DNA from 4 places in the Peribacillus sp. NPDC096622 genome. Region 1 is predicted to be linked to each of the others. Evidence: riboswitches for the same ligand, from Rfam matches in the RefSeq annotation. Region 1 holds a riboswitch; each other region holds the start of a gene.

Region 1 (4,922 bases):
AGGATATAACAAAATAAATGCTGCTTATTATTATGGTGGACGGGAATTACTCAAGAAAACCATACGGGAAAACTTTGATGTCAAGGTCGATCATGTAGCGGTAATCGACTTCCAGGGATTTGTGAAGATGGTCGATTTACTTGCCCCTGAGGGGGTGGCGGTGAATGTGGATCAGGAAATCATTGATGATATGAGCATCCAAGCAAGCGTCGGTAAAAATATTCTACACGGTGAGGAATTATTGAAATATGTCCGTTTTAGACATGACGATGAAAGTGATTTTGGAAGGGTAGAGCGTCAACAAGAAGTTATGGTTCAATTAAAAACAGCGTTTATAAATCAAATCACATCCTTCGAAGGGATGGCAGCCCTTCCTGGTATCATAGAACAAGGGCTCTCGTACTTGGATACAGATATTGGTCTGAAAACAATAATGGAAATGGGTCCAAAAGCCGTCTTCCATACCCCGGACACCGTCGAAACCTTAAGGGTTCCAGTGGAAGGAAGCTTTAAAGATGAAATATATCCCCAGTCCGGAGCCGTTTTGGAAATGGACTACACTAAAAATAAAAAAGCACTTCAGGAGTTCTTTGCAAAATAATGAGAATTTTGGAAGTCCATTTTATTATCGAAAGTGTTCGGATTTAATTATTGTATTATAGACCTCGCAAGAATAATCATTATCGATCACCTTTAAGAAACGAGAGGGATACGAAATCCTTCTCGTTTTTTATCACCAATAAAGGAACCTGGATCAATTAACAAAATGCGGAATGTTTTTGAAGAAATCAGGTGTTATGATTCCGTTTTCGGTAATGATGCTTGTAATTAGGTGATTCGGTGTAACATCAAAGGCTGGATTGAAAGTCTTCACGTTTTCCGGAGCGATCCTTATACCTTGAATGAAGGTGATTTCAGCTTCATTCCGCTCTTCGATCGGGATGGATGTGCCGGATTCGATAGAAAGGTCGAATGTGCTTGATGGTGCGGCTACATAAAAGGGGATACCAAAGTGCTTGGCTAATATGGCCAATCCCAATGTCCCGATTTTATTTGCTGTATCTCCATTGGCCGCAATCCTGTCGGCCCCGACGATAATTCCATTTATTCGTTTCTGGTGAATTGTATGGGCAGCCATATTATCAGAAATTAAGGTGACATCAACCCCCGCTTGCATCAATTCCCAAGCCGTCAAACGCGCCCCTTGCAGGACAGGCCTGGTTTCACATGCATACACTTTTAGCGGAAAGTCCCTTTCTTTAGCCAGGTGGAAGGGAGCCAAGGCTGTGCCATACCGAGCTGTGGCGATTCCCCCAGCATTGCAATGCGTTAGAATGGAATCTCCTCTAGTGAATAGGGATAAACCATGTTCCCCGATTTTCCTGCACATTTCTTCATCTTCAGCAAAGATGGCTTTAGCCTCCGATACAAGTGCTTCCTTGGCAGTTGAAATGCTTTGCGCAGCCTGCAAGGTGTTCTCCATCCTCCTTAACGCCCAAAAAAGGTTGACTGCAGTTGGCCGGGAAGATGCGAGTTTTTCAATATGCCTCGTTACGTTTTTCTTGAATTCCCCTAATTCAGCGGTTGTTTCCATTTTGGCGCCAAGTGCAACACCAAATGCTGCCGTCAGTCCAATTGCTGGGGCACCGCGAACTTTTAATGTCAAAATGCTGTCATATACATCATCAACAGAATGAAGTTCAATAAATTCAGTTATGGAAGGAAGGGCTTGTTGATTTAATAATGTAATATGGGTATCATCCCATTGTACCGAATATGGTAAGGGTGCTAGTGTAGTCATGTGCAGGTCTCCTTTTAAATGGTTGAGTAAGATGGCAGTGTACGTTGCTTCAACGCTTCAATTATAGTTGGAACATCCAATTCCTCCCGTTTTTTAATTAAAAAAGAACCAATTTCCAATGTTGCCGTTTTGGCAGCGATCCTTGTTTCTTTATCTTCAATGACGTTTAAATCGGCTACATGGGAAAGGCCAATGGTTCGCCGAATCAGTTCGCAGCCTGCAAAACCGAATGCATCTTTTTTGAATTTTGTCAGTAAATAAGGCAGATAACCTTTCACATGGCGAAATGGGCTTTTATTTTGGCCTTCCCATAATTCGGTGTAAGTTTCTTCAAAGGCATTCCAAAATTCATAAAGGAGCGTGAAAATCTCTTCCTTTCCGGCGCCATTGCGTGTTACTGCCTGAAAGAGAAGGTTGGCGGTGTATTGACCAAGGTCAAAACCAACTGGCCCATAAAAAGCGAATTCCGGATCAATAACCTTTGTTTCGGTTTCACTTGCAAATATACTTCCAGTATGTAAATCTCCATGAAGCAAGGCTTCCTGCTCGGTTTCAAAGCTTTGTTTCAGTTTGGCGACCTCAAGTATCACTTCTTGATCATTCCATATTTTTTGGGCGGCATCTGTCAATTCCACCTCGAAATCTCCCGGGAGTTCCTCAAAAAATGGATCCGTGAAAATAAAGACCTCAGTGATTTTACAGAGTTCGGGATTCGTGAAATGTCGGGCCACCTCCTTTTTCGCAGAGGGTTCTAAATGATAATCGGATGTATAAAATGCCGTCTTCGCAACATACTCACCAATATGCTGTGAAAGCAATGGATATGAATCGCCATCGATCAATCCTGTTCTAACGATTTTCAAGTACGATAAATCCTCCATTACTGTGATGGCAAGCTGTTCATCCGAATAATAGACTTGCGGTACGAATTCGGGGCAATAACTTCTGAAATGAATCAGCGCATTCGCTTCAATGGCTGCCCTTTTCAGTGTCAGCGGCCAGCTTTCACCAAGTACCTTGGCATAAGGGACCGCTTGTTTGATTATTAGTCCTTTGTTTGTGACCGTGTCTGTAATATGAAAAACATAATTTAAGTTTCCATCGCCGATTTCATTACATTTCAAACTTGCATCCGCATTGACCAACCCAAGTTTTTTTGCAAGGGTTATAGCTGTTTCGTTTGTCAATCTCTTAAAATTTGAATGGTTTTGAGTCATTCTTTTCCCCTCCAGATTCAAAATAAGAATAAAAAAGCCTCTTTCATATAGAAAGAGGCAGAAGTTTTGGCTTCGGACCTCTTATCTTCCAGAAAATGAATTCTGGTGGAATTAGCACCGTGCTCTGTGGATTTAATAATCCGGCGGAGGATCCGCCCCATTTCACAATGGTATTACAGTCGGTTGCTGGGCTTCATAGGGCCTTTATCCCTCAGCCTGCTCTTGATAAGAGTAAATGTTTTCTGAAATTTTAATCTTCGGGAAAATAATATCAACTTTTTAAATAGTTTGTCAATGGGTAAATTAATAAAAATCAGGACGGCGATCTTCGAATACAGGTATTTTGTTGCGTGCTTCCGTAACTTTGTTGAAGTCCAAGGTGCCTGTCAAGAGTTCGTCTCCTTCTCCGGCTTCACTTACGATATTCCCCCATGGATCAATAATCAAGGAATGACCCGCAAATATATTATTGATATCCGAACCTGTACGATTAACGGCTACAACATAGGCTTGGTTCTCGATAGCACGGCTTATCAATAAGGCTCTCCAGTGATCGAGTCTCGGCTTTGGCCATTCAGCCGTAACGAATAGAACTTCCGCGCCTTGAACGGTATGGGCTCGCTGCCATTCAGGGAAACGAATGTCATAACAAACGAACCCGGCACATATTTTTTCATCAAGAGTAAATAAACCATCTTTTTCACCTGGCTGCAGGAAATGATGTTCATCCATTAATTGAAATAAGTGAAGCTTATCATATTCTTTAATGAGCTTTCCATATTTATCGATGATGAGCATGGTGTTATAGATTCCCTTGCTTGTTTTTTTCGCAATGGAACCGCCGATGATGTGAATCCGGTGTTTCTGTGCCTGTGTTTTAAGAAATTCAATCGTTTTTTCTGCCTCTTGATCTGCAATCTCATTCAGCCTGGTCAAATCGTATCCGGTTGTCCAAAGCTCTGGTAATATGACGATATCGGGTTCGGACCGAGCTGCTTTTTCCATCCATTGTTCTGCAACCTGAAAATTGATATCTGGTTGACCGAAGGCTATATCCATTTGAATACAAGCTATTTTCCACTTCATCGTTTAAAACCCCCACATGTAAAAAATGCTTTACAAGACTACGATAAACATATATCATTTGTGACTAGAATTTCAAGAAATTTCAGAGAAGGTGTATAAATGGTGCAATTCGAAAAATCCGGACTGCTTCAGGACCTGCCCAAGCAGTTTTTTGCTTCACTAGTCGCAAAAGTCAATGCGATCACGGAGCAAGGACATGATGTCATTAATTTAGGCCAGGGAAACCCTGATCAGCCGACGCCGGAACATATCGTCAAAAGTTTGCAGTCTGCAGCTGAAAAAACGACTAATCATAAATATTCGCCATTCCGGGGACATCAATATTTAAAAGAGGCTGCTGCCGTCTTTTATGAACGAGAATACGGTGTCAAGCTGGATCCGAATAGTGAAGTGGCGATTCTCTTCGGGGGAAAGGCGGGTCTTGTCGAACTGCCGCAGTGTTTATTGAATCCAGGTGATACGATCCTTGTTCCAGATCCCGGCTATCCGGATTATCTTTCCGGTGTTGTTTTAGCCCAGGCAAAGACCGAACTGATGCCCTTGACAGAAGAAAATGATTTTCTTCCGAAATACGATGACATACATAAAGAAGTTCTTGATAAAGCCAAAATGATGTTCTTGAATTATCCGAATAATCCCACAGGCGCTTCTGCCACTGAAAGTTTCTTTGATGAAACCGTCTCCTTTGCAAAAGAACATTCAATTTGTGTGGTCCATGATTTCGCCTATGGGGCAATAGGATTCGACGGAAAAAAACCGAAAAGCTTTCTCCAGGCGGAGGGAGCGAAGGATGTAGGAGTTGAAATATACACTCTATC
Region 2 (4,922 bases), on a different contig from region 1:
CATCATAGTTCGCTTCACGCGTATCCGGATCAACAACAACATTTTCCAATACAGCACCAAAACGGATCGCATCGAAAATTTGTGGTTCTTTTTCACGTGAAAGGTTGATCGTTTTCGCATAGCAGCCGCCTTCGATGTTGAATACGCCGTTAGAAGACCAGCCATGCTCGTCATCACCAATCAGTTTACGGCTAGTGTCTGCTGATAAAGTTGTTTTGCCTGTACCGGACAGTCCGAAGAATAAAGCGACGTCCCCTTCACGTCCTACGTTAGCAGAGCAATGCATTGGAAGGATTCCAGCCTCTGGAAGTAAGTAGTTCATGATCGAGAAGATCGATTTTTTCATTTCTCCTGCATATTCCGTTCCGCCGATCAAAATGGTACGGCGTTCAAATGAAACGATGATGAAAGTTTCGGATGTAGTTCCGTCCACTTCTGGGTCCGCTTTGAAGTTAGGTGCAGAAAGGATCGTGAATTCAGCTTCGTGACCTCTCAGTTCCTCTTCGTTTGGACGGATGAACAAAGTATGGGCGAAAAGGTTATGCCAAGCATATTCATTAACAACACGGATGGGAAGACGTGATGTTTCGTCTGCACCAGCGAAACCTTTAAAAACAAAAATCTCTTCTTTTGCTTTTAGGTAGTCAACTACTTTATTATATAGTTTATTGAACACATCTTCGGAAATCGGCTGGTTCACGGGACCCCAATCGATTTTATCTTTAACTGATGCTTCTTCCACGATAAACTTATCTTTAGGTGAACGACCAGTATATTTGCCAGTTTCAGCTTTAACCGCGCCGGTTGATGTTAAAACGCCTTCATTTCTGCTTAGTACTTTTTCGACCAATTGAGGAACTGATAGTTGAGTTTGCACATTGTTTCCTGTTAATAATTGGTGTAACTCATTAGAAACATCTACAGAATTCATATATGAGGTACCTTCCTTTGTTTGAGTTTTTAGATTACAATTAGTATAACACATTCATTTAATTAGTCTATACTATTTCTTTTAATTTGTGATTATTTTCAGCTGGCCGCATTAATCATTTTAATCCGGTAGGAACCGAGTCAGGATTATCGCATATACTTTCATGAAGAAAAATTTATTTAAATAGGAAGTAAGTAAGCAATATATGTCTAATGGGAAAGTCAGGATGTCATTCCTTTTCGATGCTCAATACTTTATTATTAATGGCAATTTACAACATTTCTATTCGTATTTTGCATTGTAAACCCCGTTAGGACGTTGTATCAACATGATTTTTCAAATGAACGCCATTCTGGGTGGAAATGTTCTTTTTAGAAAAGCATTGACAAATTCCAGCCAGATACGATAATATCTTAAATTGTACGGATTCTCTTATCCCGAGTTGGTGGAGGGACAGGCCCTTTGAAACCCAGCAACCTGCCATATTGAACTTGACTCCAAGACCGATCGCCGAAAATAAAGCGAAGGTCTTCAAGGAATAGTGGTGATGGTGCTAACCTGAGCAAGGTAAAAAACCCTTGAACGATAAGAGTGAAAGGATAGAAGACAGAATTTTAAACCTTTCCTCATTTGCCAGGGAAGGTTTTTGTGTTTTTTATAAGTAATTCTGTGTCTATAGTCGAAACTAATGAGGGAAACGAGTTCCGTAAAAAATCAGGCTTATGCCTACAACATACTAACTTCCAAGGAGGAAATATGATGTCAAAGAAACGTCTATTTACTTCTGAATCTGTTACAGAGGGCCATCCGGACAAAATTTGTGATCAGATTTCAGATTCCATTTTAGATGCTATCCTAGCTAAGGATGCAAATGCACGTGTTGCGTGTGAAACTAGTGTAACTACAGGTCTTGTGCTTGTTGCTGGTGAAATTACAACTTCAGCTTACGTGGACATTCCGCGTATCGTTCGTGATACGGTTAAAGGAATTGGCTACACACGTGCGAAATACGGTTTCGATGCTGAAACTTGTGCCGTGTTGAGTTCCATCGATGAGCAGTCTGCCGATATCGCAGCTGGTGTCGATAAAGCATTGGAAGCTCGTGAAGGAAACATGTCAGAGGAAGAAATCGATGCAATCGGTGCAGGGGACCAAGGTCTAATGTTCGGATTTGCTTGTAATGAAACAGAAGAGCTTATGCCGCTTCCGATTTCATTGGCGCATAAACTTTCATTCCGCTTGTCTCAAGTTCGTAAAGATGAAACTCTTGCTTACCTACGCCCTGATGGTAAAACACAGGTAACTGTGGAATATGATGAGAATAACCGTCCTGTACGTGTAGATACGATCGTCATCTCTACACAGCATGATGCAGAAATTACGCTTGAACAAATTCAAGCCGATCTAAAAGAACATGTGATCAAAGCTGTTGTTCCAGCCGAGTTGATCGATGCAGATACTAAGTATTTCATCAACCCGACTGGCCGTTTCGTAATTGGCGGACCTCAAGGGGATGCTGGTCTTACTGGACGTAAAATCATCGTTGATACTTACGGCGGATACGCTCGTCACGGCGGCGGTGCATTCTCTGGTAAGGATGCTACTAAAGTTGACCGTTCTGCTGCATACGCTGCTCGTTACGTTGCGAAAAACATCGTGGCAGCCGGCCTTGCCGACAAAGCGGAAGTTCAATTGGCATACGCGATTGGTGTGGCAGAGCCTGTATCGATCTCCATTGATACGTTCGGAACTGGTACAGTTAGCGAAGAAGTCCTTGTTGACCTAGTTCGCGCTAACTTCGACCTTCGTCCAGCTGGTATCATCAAAATGCTTGACCTTCGTCGCCCAATCTACAAACAAACGGCTGCCTACGGACACTTCGGCCGTACAGATGTCGATCTTCCATGGGAACGCACGGACAAAGCAGAAACATTAAAAGCACAAGCGTAATTCATATAAAAAAGGTGTCCCGCAATTAGCGGGGCACCTTTTTTTATGGATTAATTTTGCCGTCTATCGGGAATAATTCAAGAAATCCCAAAGAAATTCAACTTAAGGGCCATACTCGTGAGTTAGAACAGTTTACTCGAGAGTTAGGAGCGAATACTCGTAACTTTCAGTCAATTACTCGTGCATTACTTTATTCGTTCCTCCGTTTTATAGTATTGCCCTTTTTCGGCGTATTCGCGTACGATGCGCTCCATATCCTGACGATCTTCTTCGTTGATTTCGCGGATGACTTTAGCTGGACGTCCGAATGCCAACATGTTCGGTGGAATGACTTTACCTTGGGGAACGAGACTGCCGGCACCGATGAAAGCCCCTTCGCCGATTTCGGCTTCATCAAGTACGATCGATCCCATGCCGATTAAAGCTCCTTTGCGGATTTTACAGCTATGTAAAATGACCTGATGGCCAATGGTTACTTCATCCTCGATGATCAATGGATTATTGGGGCTTTGGTGCAGGACGCTGTTATCCTGTATACTGACTTTTTTTCCGATGATGGTTGGGGATACATCACCGCGAATGACGGAATTGAACCAGATTGATGTTTCGTCGCCGATTTTGACATCACCTGTGACGACAGCATTTTCAGCGATATAAGCGCTTTCAGCAATTTCAGGTTCTTTGCCTTTATACGGATAAATAATCATTTTCAATCATTTCCTTTCCGAAGTGAATGTTTTTATGTATTATTTTAATATACCGTATGCAAATACACTTGGCTATTTATAATAGCAATGTACAACTTGTTAGATTTCTTTTTTGTCGAAAATCATGAATATGGTTATAATTTATATATATTATTTCAACTATCATGGATCGTACACAACAAGTGAAAAGTGAAAGGGGGATTTCGAATGTGGAAATGGGAGACAGAAGGAGACGCAAAGGGCGTCATTGTCATCGTTCATGGGGCAATGGAACATCACGGACGTTATAAGTGGGTAACACAAATGTGGCTTTCAGCTGGATACCATGTCGTCATGGGCGACCTTCCTGGGCAGGGGATGACTACTCGCGCCTACAGGGGACATATCGATTCCTTTGATGAGTATTTGGACGAAGTGAAAAGCTGGATAGAAGAGGCTTACGAATATTCGTTGCCGGTCTTTTTACTTGGACACAGCATGGGCGGTTTGATTTCGATACGCCTTCTTCAGGAAGAGGAATGGGACATTGCAGGGGTGATTCTTTCTTCTCCTTGCTTGGGCCTCGTGACGAAGCCGCGGAAGTTCCTTACAACGCTCTCGCATGGATTGAACATCGTTATGCCTAAGTTCAGGGTACATTCCGGATTGACCCCTGAAATGGCGACGAGAAGTGCGGAAATTCGTGAATCCGATAGAAACGATACATTATATATCACAAAGGTTTCAGTTCGCTGGTATCGCGAGCTTGCACAGGCTATGAAGGATGCTTTTGAAGAGATTCCTGAATTTCAGGATGTGCCGCTTTTGGTCATGCAGGGCGGAGATGACCGAATCGTCAACAAGAAGGCGGTTCGTGAGTGGTTTAATTATAACATGGCCAGTGAAAAGCAATATAAGGAATGGCCGAAGCTTTATCATGAAATCTTCAATGAACCAGAGCGTGATGATGTATTTCAATATGCGCTGAGTTTTGTTGAAAACCGTTTAAAGATATTAGGGTATGTCGTTTGATCAGTACATCCTTCAGGATAAATAAAAAACTGCCGAAGTTAAATCTTCGGCAGTTTTCTTTGGATCAGCCTGCGTTTTTAAGCAATTCGTTCGACTTGATGACCGGTGCCCAGAAAGTAACCGGGTACATAAATTGCTTCAAATGTGTAAGTTCCTTTTTATTGGATAATGCAGTGGATAGGAGATAAATGGATTTGAAGGTCAAGTCATTGGCGAATAGGTCCAAAAGCGTCGCTTTCATATTCATGATCGCTTCATGGTTTTGGGTGGAAATCATTAAATCGAGCTGTGGCAGGAACTTATCAAAATGATGATCGAATTGT
Region 3 (4,922 bases), on a different contig from region 1:
AGATACCATCGAATTGAACCATGCGGATGTATGGGATGAGCTTTCCATCTATTACAGGGATGCATATGCAGGTCTGTTAGAAGGAACGCACCTAATCAAAGAATTAAGTCCAGTCGTGCCAAGGTTGCTGGAAAACTGGCTCAAAATCGCAGACGGGGAGCTCTCGCTGTTTGCGGCGGCATCCGCGTTGTCCTGGAATGAAATCTTCCCGGATACGATCAATGCGCTGGTCATTCAGGATGCAGAGAGTCTATTGGCGAAATCGCCTAAATTGGGAGGCGGACTGGAAGCGGGAGAGAAACTGTTCAATTCCATTATCCAGTGGGCTGAAGATAATGATTTAAGGGTTGGCAATAAGCTTAAATGGATGGTGGATGGGCTTAAGGATACTAGGAATTTCAATCTGCTTCTTGCAGGAAGTGCAGGGAATGGCAAGACATCCTTTATTCAGTCAATCGTTGGCGAGAGCATTGCCGCTGAAGATCATTCGTCCCTAGTCAGTGTCAAAGACGGGGATGACTTGGAAATCCTTGAAATTACCGATACAGATAGCAAAGTTGTCGAGGAGCTAACTGATCTGGATGAAACACGCCGTCAGCGCGGGACTATTGTCGATGTGACGATCATCAGTGACTATTTAAGAAATAATCAGCTGCGATTATTGGATACACCGGGTTTCAATGGGGAAAAAAGCGTGGAATCCGATTTCCAAGGTTATTTACATGGCAGTGATGGCCTGATGTTCGTTCTTGACGCCCGGGCGCCTTTCACCGGCAGCGAACGGGATCTGTTATTGGAAATTCAAATGATGGCTCCGAAACTGCCGATTCATTTCCTATTAAATAAAATGGATACGATATATAGTGATCAGGTCGCAGTCCGGATGGAAGACGAAACATGGGATAAAGTGAATGCATATTTCCCGAATGCGAAAGTATTCGCTTTCTCCAAACATTATGACAGCAGGCAGCAATTGAAGGACCTTTCAGCCTTCCTTCAATCGAATTATCAAGATGATAATTGGAAGGAAAGAAGATCTGAAAAAATCCTGGCATTCATTCGTAAAACTTTATCATATCTATTAGAAAAACGGGCAGCCAATGAGCGGAAATGTGAGCATTCCATCTCTTGGAATGAACAGATGGAAGTCAAACTGAATGGAGCGGTCAATCAACTGGCTGATCTGGAAAAAGAAAAAAGTGAAAATATCATACGGTCGTATCGTTCGCTTAAGGACGAAGTGAAAAATCAGCTTTATTCAAAAATTCCTGAATTACTGAGGGATTGCTCGAAATCATTAACGGAAAGCAGTGATTTCAGTCAGGTCCATGTACAGTTAAACGAGGAAATGAATGAGCGGATTCAAACCTTCATATCTGACAAGATCATGCCTCAATATTACCGTTCTCTTCAAGACTGGATTGCCAGTTCCCAACTGGAGTTCTCTCAAAGCCAGCAGTTTATGGATGAGATGAGTGCCGGTTTCAATGAACTATACAAAGAAGAACGGATAACTCTGGCAGGTGACTTCAGGGTATTGGATGACTGGCGCCGTGATGCCGACCGGATGACAAGCAGTATCCGCATCGACAACGTTAATATCCTTTTGCGCAGGACTCCATCACAATTGCTGCTTAAAGGAGCAGGGAAGCTGTTTGGGGCGATACCGCAAAATAAAGCCAATATGTACAATCGTTATAAGAAATACCTGGAAAGTGAAGATTACTTGGATGTTGCCGAAATGATTACGGAACGTTTCCTCACCCAATTTGGATTGTTTGAAAAATCATTGGATCGGGACATCTCACTTTTCTATCGCAGTTCATTTGCCGTACTTCAAAAAACGATAGAGCAGACACAGACTGAAATAAAAGACTACCAGGCTGCATTGGAGCATATGAAAGAAAATCCGGAAGTTTACCGTGATCCGATCACTTTGTTCGAAGTGAAATTAAGGCAGTTGGAGAGGCTTGAAAAAATCGAGAAAAAGCGTCTAGCCCAGCTTCAAAGAAAATAAAAATAACAGGAAAGATTTCAAATATTCAAAAATCTATTGACTTTACGACTATATCCCTATAAAGTGATAATTACGAAAACGTAACACAATATATCTCTTATCAAGAGTGGCGGAGGGACTGGCCCTAAGATGCCCAGCAACCGTTCCATTAGGAATTGGTGCTAAATCCTGCAAAACAGAAATGTTTTGACAGATAAGAGAGGGACAAGTCTGCAAAACAGCCGATTAAACCTCTCTATATTAGAGAGGTTTTTATTTTGGAATTTACACCGACTTAACTGATAAGACTAATAAGAAAACATGGAGGGAAACAAGATGAGAAGGTCTATTAAAGGGGTATTCATTTCTGCCATCGCTTCGGCTTTGCTTTTAACGGGTTGCTCTACAGGGCAGAGTTCCACAGAATCGAAGAAAGAAGAAAAAGTATCATTTGAAAATGTCCCGGAAAGATTTGCTGACGGTGATGGAGCCAAGATCAAAGTGATCCGTAAAATTGGCGGTGATGATCATACTGCCCAATACTTGGCGGGGGCGAAAGAAGAAGGAGAAGCGCTGGGGTTTCAAGTGGATACGTACACGGCCAATGGTGACACGGCTAAATTCCATGATGCGATAGCGCAGGCTTTGGAGGAAGATTATGACGGCTATATCATTTCACATGGTGATGATGCCGCAACTGTAAATGACGTTCAAAAGTTGGTTGATGCAGGTAAAAGCGTTGTCACATTCGATTCAATAAGCGATCTATCTAAAATAGAGGGCGTGACGTTAACTTCACAAGATGATGAAGCGTTGGCAACACTGGCTTTTGATAACCTGATAAAGGAACAGAAAGGTGAAGCTGCAATTGCCTATCTTTGGGTGGACGGTTTTCCTCCGATGGTAAGAAGAAATGCAGTCTATCAGGAAAAATTAAAAGAAAATCCTGGGATTAAAGAAGTCGAAAGATTCGGAGTGGCATCTGCTGATACTTCGGTCCAGACACAAAATGCTGTGGCCGCAATGCTGAATAAATACCCTAAAGGTAAATTGGATGCCATTTTTGCAACATGGGATGCCTTTGCTATCGGTGCAGCCCGTGCGATTAAAGAAGCGGGCCGCGATGAAGTGAAGATATATGGAATTGATGTTTCGAATGCAGATCTCCAGGAAATCCAATCGGCTGATAGCTCATGGTCCTACACGGCAGCAGTCGATCCCAAGTTGATCGGTGCAGTGAATATGAGGATATTAGCTAAAAAATTAGCGGGCGAAGAAACGCCGCAAACATATGATTTGGAGGCTTCACTTATTTCACAAAAGCAAATCCAAGCTTCAAAAGAAGCCGTAAACATGGCAAACCTGTCTGATATTGTCGATGGTTGGGGTGTATCCACGGAATTTGAAGAAGATTGGATGAAGATTTTGAAAGATCATTACAAAAAATAAAAAGAGACACTCTCTTTCCGGTGAAGGGAGTGTCTGTTCTATAAGGGGGAATGGACATGGGCACTCAACTAGAGATGAAGAAGATTTCGATTGAATTTCCGGGAGTGAAGGCGCTGAGTGAAGTTGATTTTTCAGTACAATCAGGGACAGCCCATGCATTGGTCGGTGCAAACGGAGCAGGGAAATCGACGTTAATGAAAGTTTTATCGGGAGCCCATGTTCATTATTCAGGTGACATTTTTATTGATGGGATGAAGCAGGATATTCGCTCGCCAAAAGCTGCTCAGGAACAAGGTATTCAAATTGTTTATCAGGAAGTGGATACCGCGCTCATCCCATATTTAACAGTTGGGGAAAATGTAATGTTGAATGATATGGTCCAAAACATGGGGAAAAAACAGAGGGTCCAATGGAAAGAGCTGCACAACAAAGCCACTTCTATTCTTGAAGGTATGAAAATTCGTGTCCCTTCGAAAAAGCTGGTTAGAGACCTTACCTTGGCTGAAAAACAGATGGTCCTGATAGCAAGAGCCGTTTCGACAGAATGCAAATTCCTGATTCTCGACGAGCCAACTGCGCCGTTAAGTCATACGGAGACGACAGAACTTTTTCGAATTGTAAATGAATTAAAGCAAAAAGGCGTGGCGATCGTTTTCATTTCACATCGTCTGCCTGAGATTTTTAATATCTGTGAGGAAATTACAATCATGAGGAATGGGAAGCGTGTCACTTGTCGAAAAAGCGAGGACATAACCCGTACCGAAGTGGTAGAGAACATGCTCGGGAAAACCATGGATGAACAGTTTCCTGAAGTGAAAGCTTTAATTGGAGACGTAATTCTGGAAGTGAACGGTTTGTCAGATGCCGAGAAAGTCAAGAATGTCAGTCTGAATATTAAAGCAGGTGAGATAATCGGCTTGGCAGGGTTGGTCGGGGCTGGGAAAACGGAGCTGTGTAAAACCCTTTTCGGTCATGCGTCCATCACAGCCGGTGAAGTCATCCTGAATGGTCGAAAGCTTTCTTTGAAATCACCGTATGAAGCTGTAAAAAGCGGGCTGGCACTCGTACCTGAAGAACGCAGGAAAGAAGGGGTCCTTGTAAAGGAATCAGTCTCGGCCAACTTGACTGCAGCCAGTCTCGGCAAATTCTGCAAAACATTCAGTTTCGTGGATCGTAAGGCGGAAAAGGAAAAGGCGAAGGAAATGATCGCAAGTCTCGGCATTAAAACTCCTTCAGGAGAAGTGAAGGTCGAAAACCTTTCCGGTGGTAACCAGCAAAAAGTTGCCATTGGAAAGTGGCTTATGGCAGATGCGGATGTATACATATTCGATGAACCAACGAAAGGGGTCGATGTTGGAGCCAAGAAGGATATATTCGAATTGATTGCAAAGCTTGCAAGGAATGGAAAAGCGATCATTTATGCATCATCCGAGCTTTCCGAAATCATTGGCATTACCAACCGGACATATGTGTTATA
Region 4 (4,922 bases), on a different contig from region 1:
CGTTTCTTTCGTTTCTTCTGGTTCCGTTACCTGTTGCACGAAACGCTTCGTCATTTGTTCTTTAGGATTCTTGAAAACATCCAGGACAGGTCCCTGTTCAACAACTTGCCCGCTTTCCATCACGGCGACGCGATGGCAGATTTTACGAATCACATGCATTTCATGTGTTATCAAGACGATCGTCAATCCCAGGCGCTGATTGATGTCAACAAGCAATTCCAGTATGGAGTCGGTAGTCTGCGGATCCAAGGCAGAAGTCGCTTCATCACACAGCAGCACTTTAGGGTCATTTGCCAGAGCCCTGGCAATTCCCACCCTTTGCTTTTGCCCCCCGCTTAATTGTGAAGGATAGGCCTTTTCCCTGCCTTCCAGTCCGACTAACTTGATCAATTCGTTCACACGCTTGGTTCGTTCAGTTTTAGAAACTCCTGCAATTTCCAATGGGAAAGAAATATTTTCCTGAACGGTCCTTGACCATAATAGATTGAAATGTTGGAAAATCATGCTGATTTCTTGACGGGCCTTACGGAGCTGAGCCCCTTTAATTTTTGAAATTTCCTTCTCAGCCACCACAACGGATCCCTCTGTCGGTGTTTCCAATCCATTGAGCATTCTGATCAAAGTACTTTTCCCCGCTCCACTGTAACCGATGATACCGAAAATCTCGCCTTTATTTATTTCAACATTCACATTATTTACAGCCTTGATCGTCTCACTGTTTCCTTTTCCTGTTCGGAAAAGCTTACTGACTTTCGTCAATGTAATCATTAATCCTCACCTCTTTTATCCAATAAAACCTATGAACTTAGTTGATTTCTCTACATTATTAGTCTGTTTCTCATATCCTGCAAAGGTTTTCCCCATAAAAATAGAAAAAACCTTTCTGCATGAGCAGAAAGGCAGGTGAAGAAACAGGCCTTCCTCTCATCTTCCAAAGTGATTAAACTTTGTGTGAATTGGCACCTTTCCAAGGAAATCTCCTTGTCGGTTGCCGGGTTTCATCGGGCACATCCCTCCACCTCTCTTGATAAGAGCTAATATATAGAATATTTGTACAACATTAAGTTCTTTAGTATGGTGAAATTTTATCATAGATAAAAAAGGAGCGCAATGTATATTATTTCTAGTACAACAATGAACAGGAACTTTGCTTAAACCGTTTTGGAAGTCAAGGAGACGATATTCGTCGCCTTTTCAATTGCCTGCTCCAAATCTTCTATTAAATCCTCTACATTTTCAATCCCAATGGATAAACGGACTTGGTCGGCACGCACACCCGCTTTTGCAAGACCTGCCTCATTCAATTGTTGATGGGTCGTACTGGCTGGGTGGATGATCAAGCTCTTCGCATCCCCTACATTCGCCACATGGGACCATAATTCCACCGAATTGATAAGTTTTGCCCCAGCTTCGCGATTACCTTGTATCCCAAATGTGACGACAGATCCAGCTCCCTTTGGCAAATATTTATCCGCAAGGGCTTTATCGGGATGATCCTCATCACCGGGATGTGAAACCCAAGTCACGGCAGGATGGTTTTTTAAATATTTAATGACAGACTTGGTGTTTGATAGATGCTCTTTCATCCTAACATGGAGCGTTTCAAGTCCAAGCGTAAACTGGAATGCACTTTGGGCACTTAGCGCAGGGCCCAAATCACGGAGTAACTGGACTCGGGCTTTCGTTATGAATGCGGCAGGTCCAACTGCCTCGGCGTATACCAGATTGTCGTAACTTGGGTCAGGCTCCGTGAAGCCAGGGTAGTTTGGCGAGTTCCAATCGAATTTCCCTCCATCCACGATGACACCGCCTAGCGTCGTTCCATTTCCAAGAAGCCATTTTGTAGCGGAATGGATGACGATATCCGCTCCAAAATCAATTGGTCTGCAAAGATACGGTGTCGCGAAGGTATTATCAATGATTAAAGGTATGCCGGCTTCATGGGCGATTTTCGCTACCGCTTCAATATCAAGCACCCTCAAACTTGGATTTCCGATCGTTTCAGCAAAAATGGCTTTAGTTCTTGGCGTAATCGCCCTTTTAAAATTTTCAGGGTCATCTGGAGAAACGAATTTCACTTTTATCCCATATTTAGGAAGAGTATTTTCAAAAAGGTTATACGTACCGCCATATAAGGTAGAGGCTGAAACAATCTCATCCCCTGAAGCGGCAATATTCAGGATTGAAAGTGAGATGGCCGCCATTCCGCTTGCCGTTGCCAATCCGCCGATACCGCCTTCCAGTAAGGCCATTCTTTCCTCAAAAACGCTGACCGTGGGATTATGAAGCCGTGTATATATATAGCCATTCTCCTTTAGGCCAAATAATTTCGCTGCATGGTCGGTGTCTTTGAACAAGTATGCATTGCTTTGGTAGATAGGAACTGCACGGGCACCTGTTTCATCAGCTTGCAGACCGCCATGAACACTCAATGTTTCGAAACGCAACTTTTTCCCTGACATATTAATTCTCCTCTTTTTTATGGATTTAATTGGAATTATATGAAATCTGGCCTTTTATAAACAAAAAAACCACTTCAATAAGAAGAGGTTTCAAGAACACACCTCATCTACCAGAGCCAACACTCTGCTGGAATTAGCACCGTATATAAAATTTATACCGGTTGCCGGGCTTCGTCGGGCCAGTCCCTCCGCCACTCTTGATAAGAACTATTAAATTCTGCCGTTACTTTACTTAATTCAAAATATAGCATTTTAGAATAAATCAGTCAATGAATTGTTAGAATATTCTTTGTTTATTTTCAACTTGCATTCAAATGTACGCAACAAAGAAACCAACCACGGATCTGATTGGTTTCCTAGCTGATTTCCTTAAGCAATCCGTACAAATAAGGAACGGATTGAAAGGCATATATTTTTTTGTGCAGCTGTCCTTCTTTGAAAAGCAATAAGCAAGGAACACTTTCGATTTCATATGATTCGGCAATTGCTTGGACATAGTTCATATTCATTTTGCCTGCCTTCAATTCCGGGAAAAGCTCCAAGGCTATCGTCAGCATCTTGGATGCCACCTGACAGGTGCCGCATAAAGGCGTATATAAATATAAGCAAAAGGTTTCCCCACTTTCAACAGCAAGCTTACACTCTTCTTCTTTCCATTCCTGCATCAATTAGTCGTTCACCCTTTGACTTAAAAATTTCATTTTCACATTCATATTGGCAGATAGGAGCACAGTTGCGATATGATGTTCGGGTGAGCTTTCCACTTCTTTGTATATTTTATTGATATACAGGTGGTTCGCTTCCGGCATTTCCCTTCGGAACTGCTTCCGCAGCTTTTCTCCTGATTCATCTGCGTCAAAAAGGAGATAAACATCACGGTCCATCAATTCTTCCACTAATTCATCCAGCTTAGTTAATGATATGGTCCCATTCGTACATCTTATTTCCACATCTTCATTTAAAACGGAGGCAACTTTTCTTCTATCGGAACTGCCTTCTACTATGATCACTTTTTCGAATTCGCCCCACTCCATGTCATCACTCCATCTCACGAATTATGTGCGCAACTCACCCACTGTACAAAATGAAAAAGAGAGCAGGCCTTTTCAGTCCCCCCTCTCCTTCTTATTAACCGTTGATTAAACTCTCATACTCTTCAGCGCTCATCAAGTTTTCAATATCACTGCCATTAGATGGTTCAAGCACGACCATCCATGCCTTTTCATAAGGAGACTCATTTACATATTCAGGGTTGTCACTTAAATCTTCGTTTACTTCAACAACCTTGCCACTGATAGGTGCATAAAGCTCAGAAACGGTCTTAACGGATTCAACACTTCCAAATGGTTCGTTCGCTTTCAATTCATCGCCGATTTCCGGAAGCTCAACGAATACGATGTCCCCAAGCTCGGACTGTGCGAATGCCGTAATTCCAATGCGCACTGTTCCATCTTCCGTTTTGACCCATTCATGTTCTTTAGTGTAACGAAGTTCTTTTGGTGTTGTCATAATTAACCCTCCATATGTACATCTTATTTTATCTATTACATTATAAGGTAGATTGTTTGTTTAAGTAAGGAATTAACCAAATATTTTGTGAAATTTCAGTTCCAAACCTGTTCGAATTGCTCTTCTTTGAAACCTACCGTCACTTTGGTGCCATCCGTAACAATCGGCCTTTTCAGAAGCATGCCATCTGTGGACAATATATCAAGCATCTCTGCTTCAGAAGCTTCTTTCAGCTTATCCTTTAAGCCCAGCTCCCGATATTTTTGACCGCTAGTATTGAAAAACTTCTTCAACTCCAAATTGCTGTTTTTATATAGTTGTTCTATTTCAGTTCGCGAAGGGGGATTATCCGCTATATGGATCGCTTCATATTGCAGTTCATGATTATCCAGCCACTTCTTCGCATTACGGCATGTACCGCATTTTGGGTACCAATATAATGTTAAGCCCATCATTTCACCACCTATCAATAGAATACCCGTTTTTACCACGCAATACAACGAAATGTCTTTTGAATTTCCAATCCGATTTCATCAATTGAAATAAAGGGAATGCCATTGCGGGCATTCCCTTTACGGATTCTGACTCATTGCTTAAAGAGCATACTTTTCCGCTTCGATTACCTTGACGGAAGCTTCGCGTTTTTTCGCAATGACATTGATCGGAGTGTGTCTAGTCAGCTTGCGGAGCGAGGAAAGCATGATGCGAAGAGTATCCCCTGTTTCCACCGCAATTAACGTTTCCTTTGCATGCTGTTCTATTTCATTGAAAGCTTCCTGAACGAAGATTTCAGTGTAAAGCACTTTTTGTTTGTTCTTCTCCAGACCTGTAGTTGCAATTGCCTTTTCCGTACGCAATACTACGGATTCAGCTGCATAGGCAAGGGATGCGATATCAGCAATGTTGGAGAGGATTTCTTGTTCTTGATCAAGACTTTTTCCGTATTTCTGT

The links. Region 1 has a riboswitch for S-adenosylmethionine ahead of mtnK (S-methyl-5-thioribose kinase). Riboswitches for the same ligand answer to the same signal wherever they lie in the genome.
Region 2: it holds a riboswitch for S-adenosylmethionine, as region 1 does, so the genes downstream of both, metK (methionine adenosyltransferase) here and mtnK (S-methyl-5-thioribose kinase) in region 1, are expected to answer to the same signal.
Region 3: it holds a riboswitch for S-adenosylmethionine, as region 1 does, so the genes downstream of both, ACIQYG_RS13195 (sugar ABC transporter substrate-binding protein) here and mtnK (S-methyl-5-thioribose kinase) in region 1, are expected to answer to the same signal.
Region 4: it holds a riboswitch for S-adenosylmethionine, as region 1 does, so the genes downstream of both, ACIQYG_RS05450 (O-acetylhomoserine aminocarboxypropyltransferase/cysteine synthase family protein) here and mtnK (S-methyl-5-thioribose kinase) in region 1, are expected to answer to the same signal.

Annotation. Positions count from the first base shown of each region.
Region 1 is NZ_JBIWES010000004.1:383,708-388,629, reverse strand. Features, by position in the region: gene ACIQYG_RS10745 (LCP family protein) at 1-601, shown strand, start outside; gene mtnA (S-methyl-5-thioribose-1-phosphate isomerase) at 755-1,801, opposite strand; gene mtnK (S-methyl-5-thioribose kinase) at 1,816-3,018, opposite strand; SAM riboswitch class I at 3,097-3,250, opposite strand; gene ACIQYG_RS10730 (carbon-nitrogen family hydrolase) at 3,322-4,104, opposite strand; gene ACIQYG_RS10725 (pyridoxal phosphate-dependent aminotransferase) at 4,204-4,922, shown strand, end outside.
Region 2 is NZ_JBIWES010000010.1:164,506-169,427, reverse strand. Features, by position in the region: gene pckA (phosphoenolpyruvate carboxykinase (ATP)) at 1-931, opposite strand, end outside; SAM riboswitch class I at 1,361-1,523, shown strand; gene metK (methionine adenosyltransferase) at 1,688-2,881, shown strand; gene ACIQYG_RS18185 (gamma carbonic anhydrase) at 3,067-3,585, opposite strand; gene ACIQYG_RS18180 (alpha/beta hydrolase) at 3,796-4,599, shown strand; gene ACIQYG_RS18175 (hypothetical protein) at 4,664-4,922, opposite strand, start outside.
Region 3 is NZ_JBIWES010000006.1:97,819-102,740, forward strand. Features, by position in the region: gene ACIQYG_RS13190 (GTPase domain-containing protein) at 1-2,017, shown strand, start outside; SAM riboswitch class I at 2,112-2,217, shown strand; gene ACIQYG_RS13195 (sugar ABC transporter substrate-binding protein) at 2,333-3,445, shown strand; gene ACIQYG_RS13200 (sugar ABC transporter ATP-binding protein) at 3,502-4,922, shown strand, end outside.
Region 4 is NZ_JBIWES010000002.1:433,269-438,190, reverse strand. Features, by position in the region: gene ACIQYG_RS05455 (methionine ABC transporter ATP-binding protein) at 1-768, opposite strand, end outside; SAM riboswitch class I at 922-1,034, opposite strand; gene ACIQYG_RS05450 (O-acetylhomoserine aminocarboxypropyltransferase/cysteine synthase family protein) at 1,152-2,462, opposite strand; SAM riboswitch class I at 2,563-2,669, opposite strand; gene ACIQYG_RS05445 (thioredoxin family protein) at 2,819-3,127, opposite strand; gene ACIQYG_RS05440 (toprim domain-containing protein) at 3,131-3,496, opposite strand; gene gcvH (glycine cleavage system protein GcvH) at 3,591-3,971, opposite strand; gene ACIQYG_RS05430 (arsenate reductase family protein) at 4,067-4,423, opposite strand; gene ACIQYG_RS05425 (acyl-CoA dehydrogenase family protein) at 4,565-4,922, opposite strand, start outside.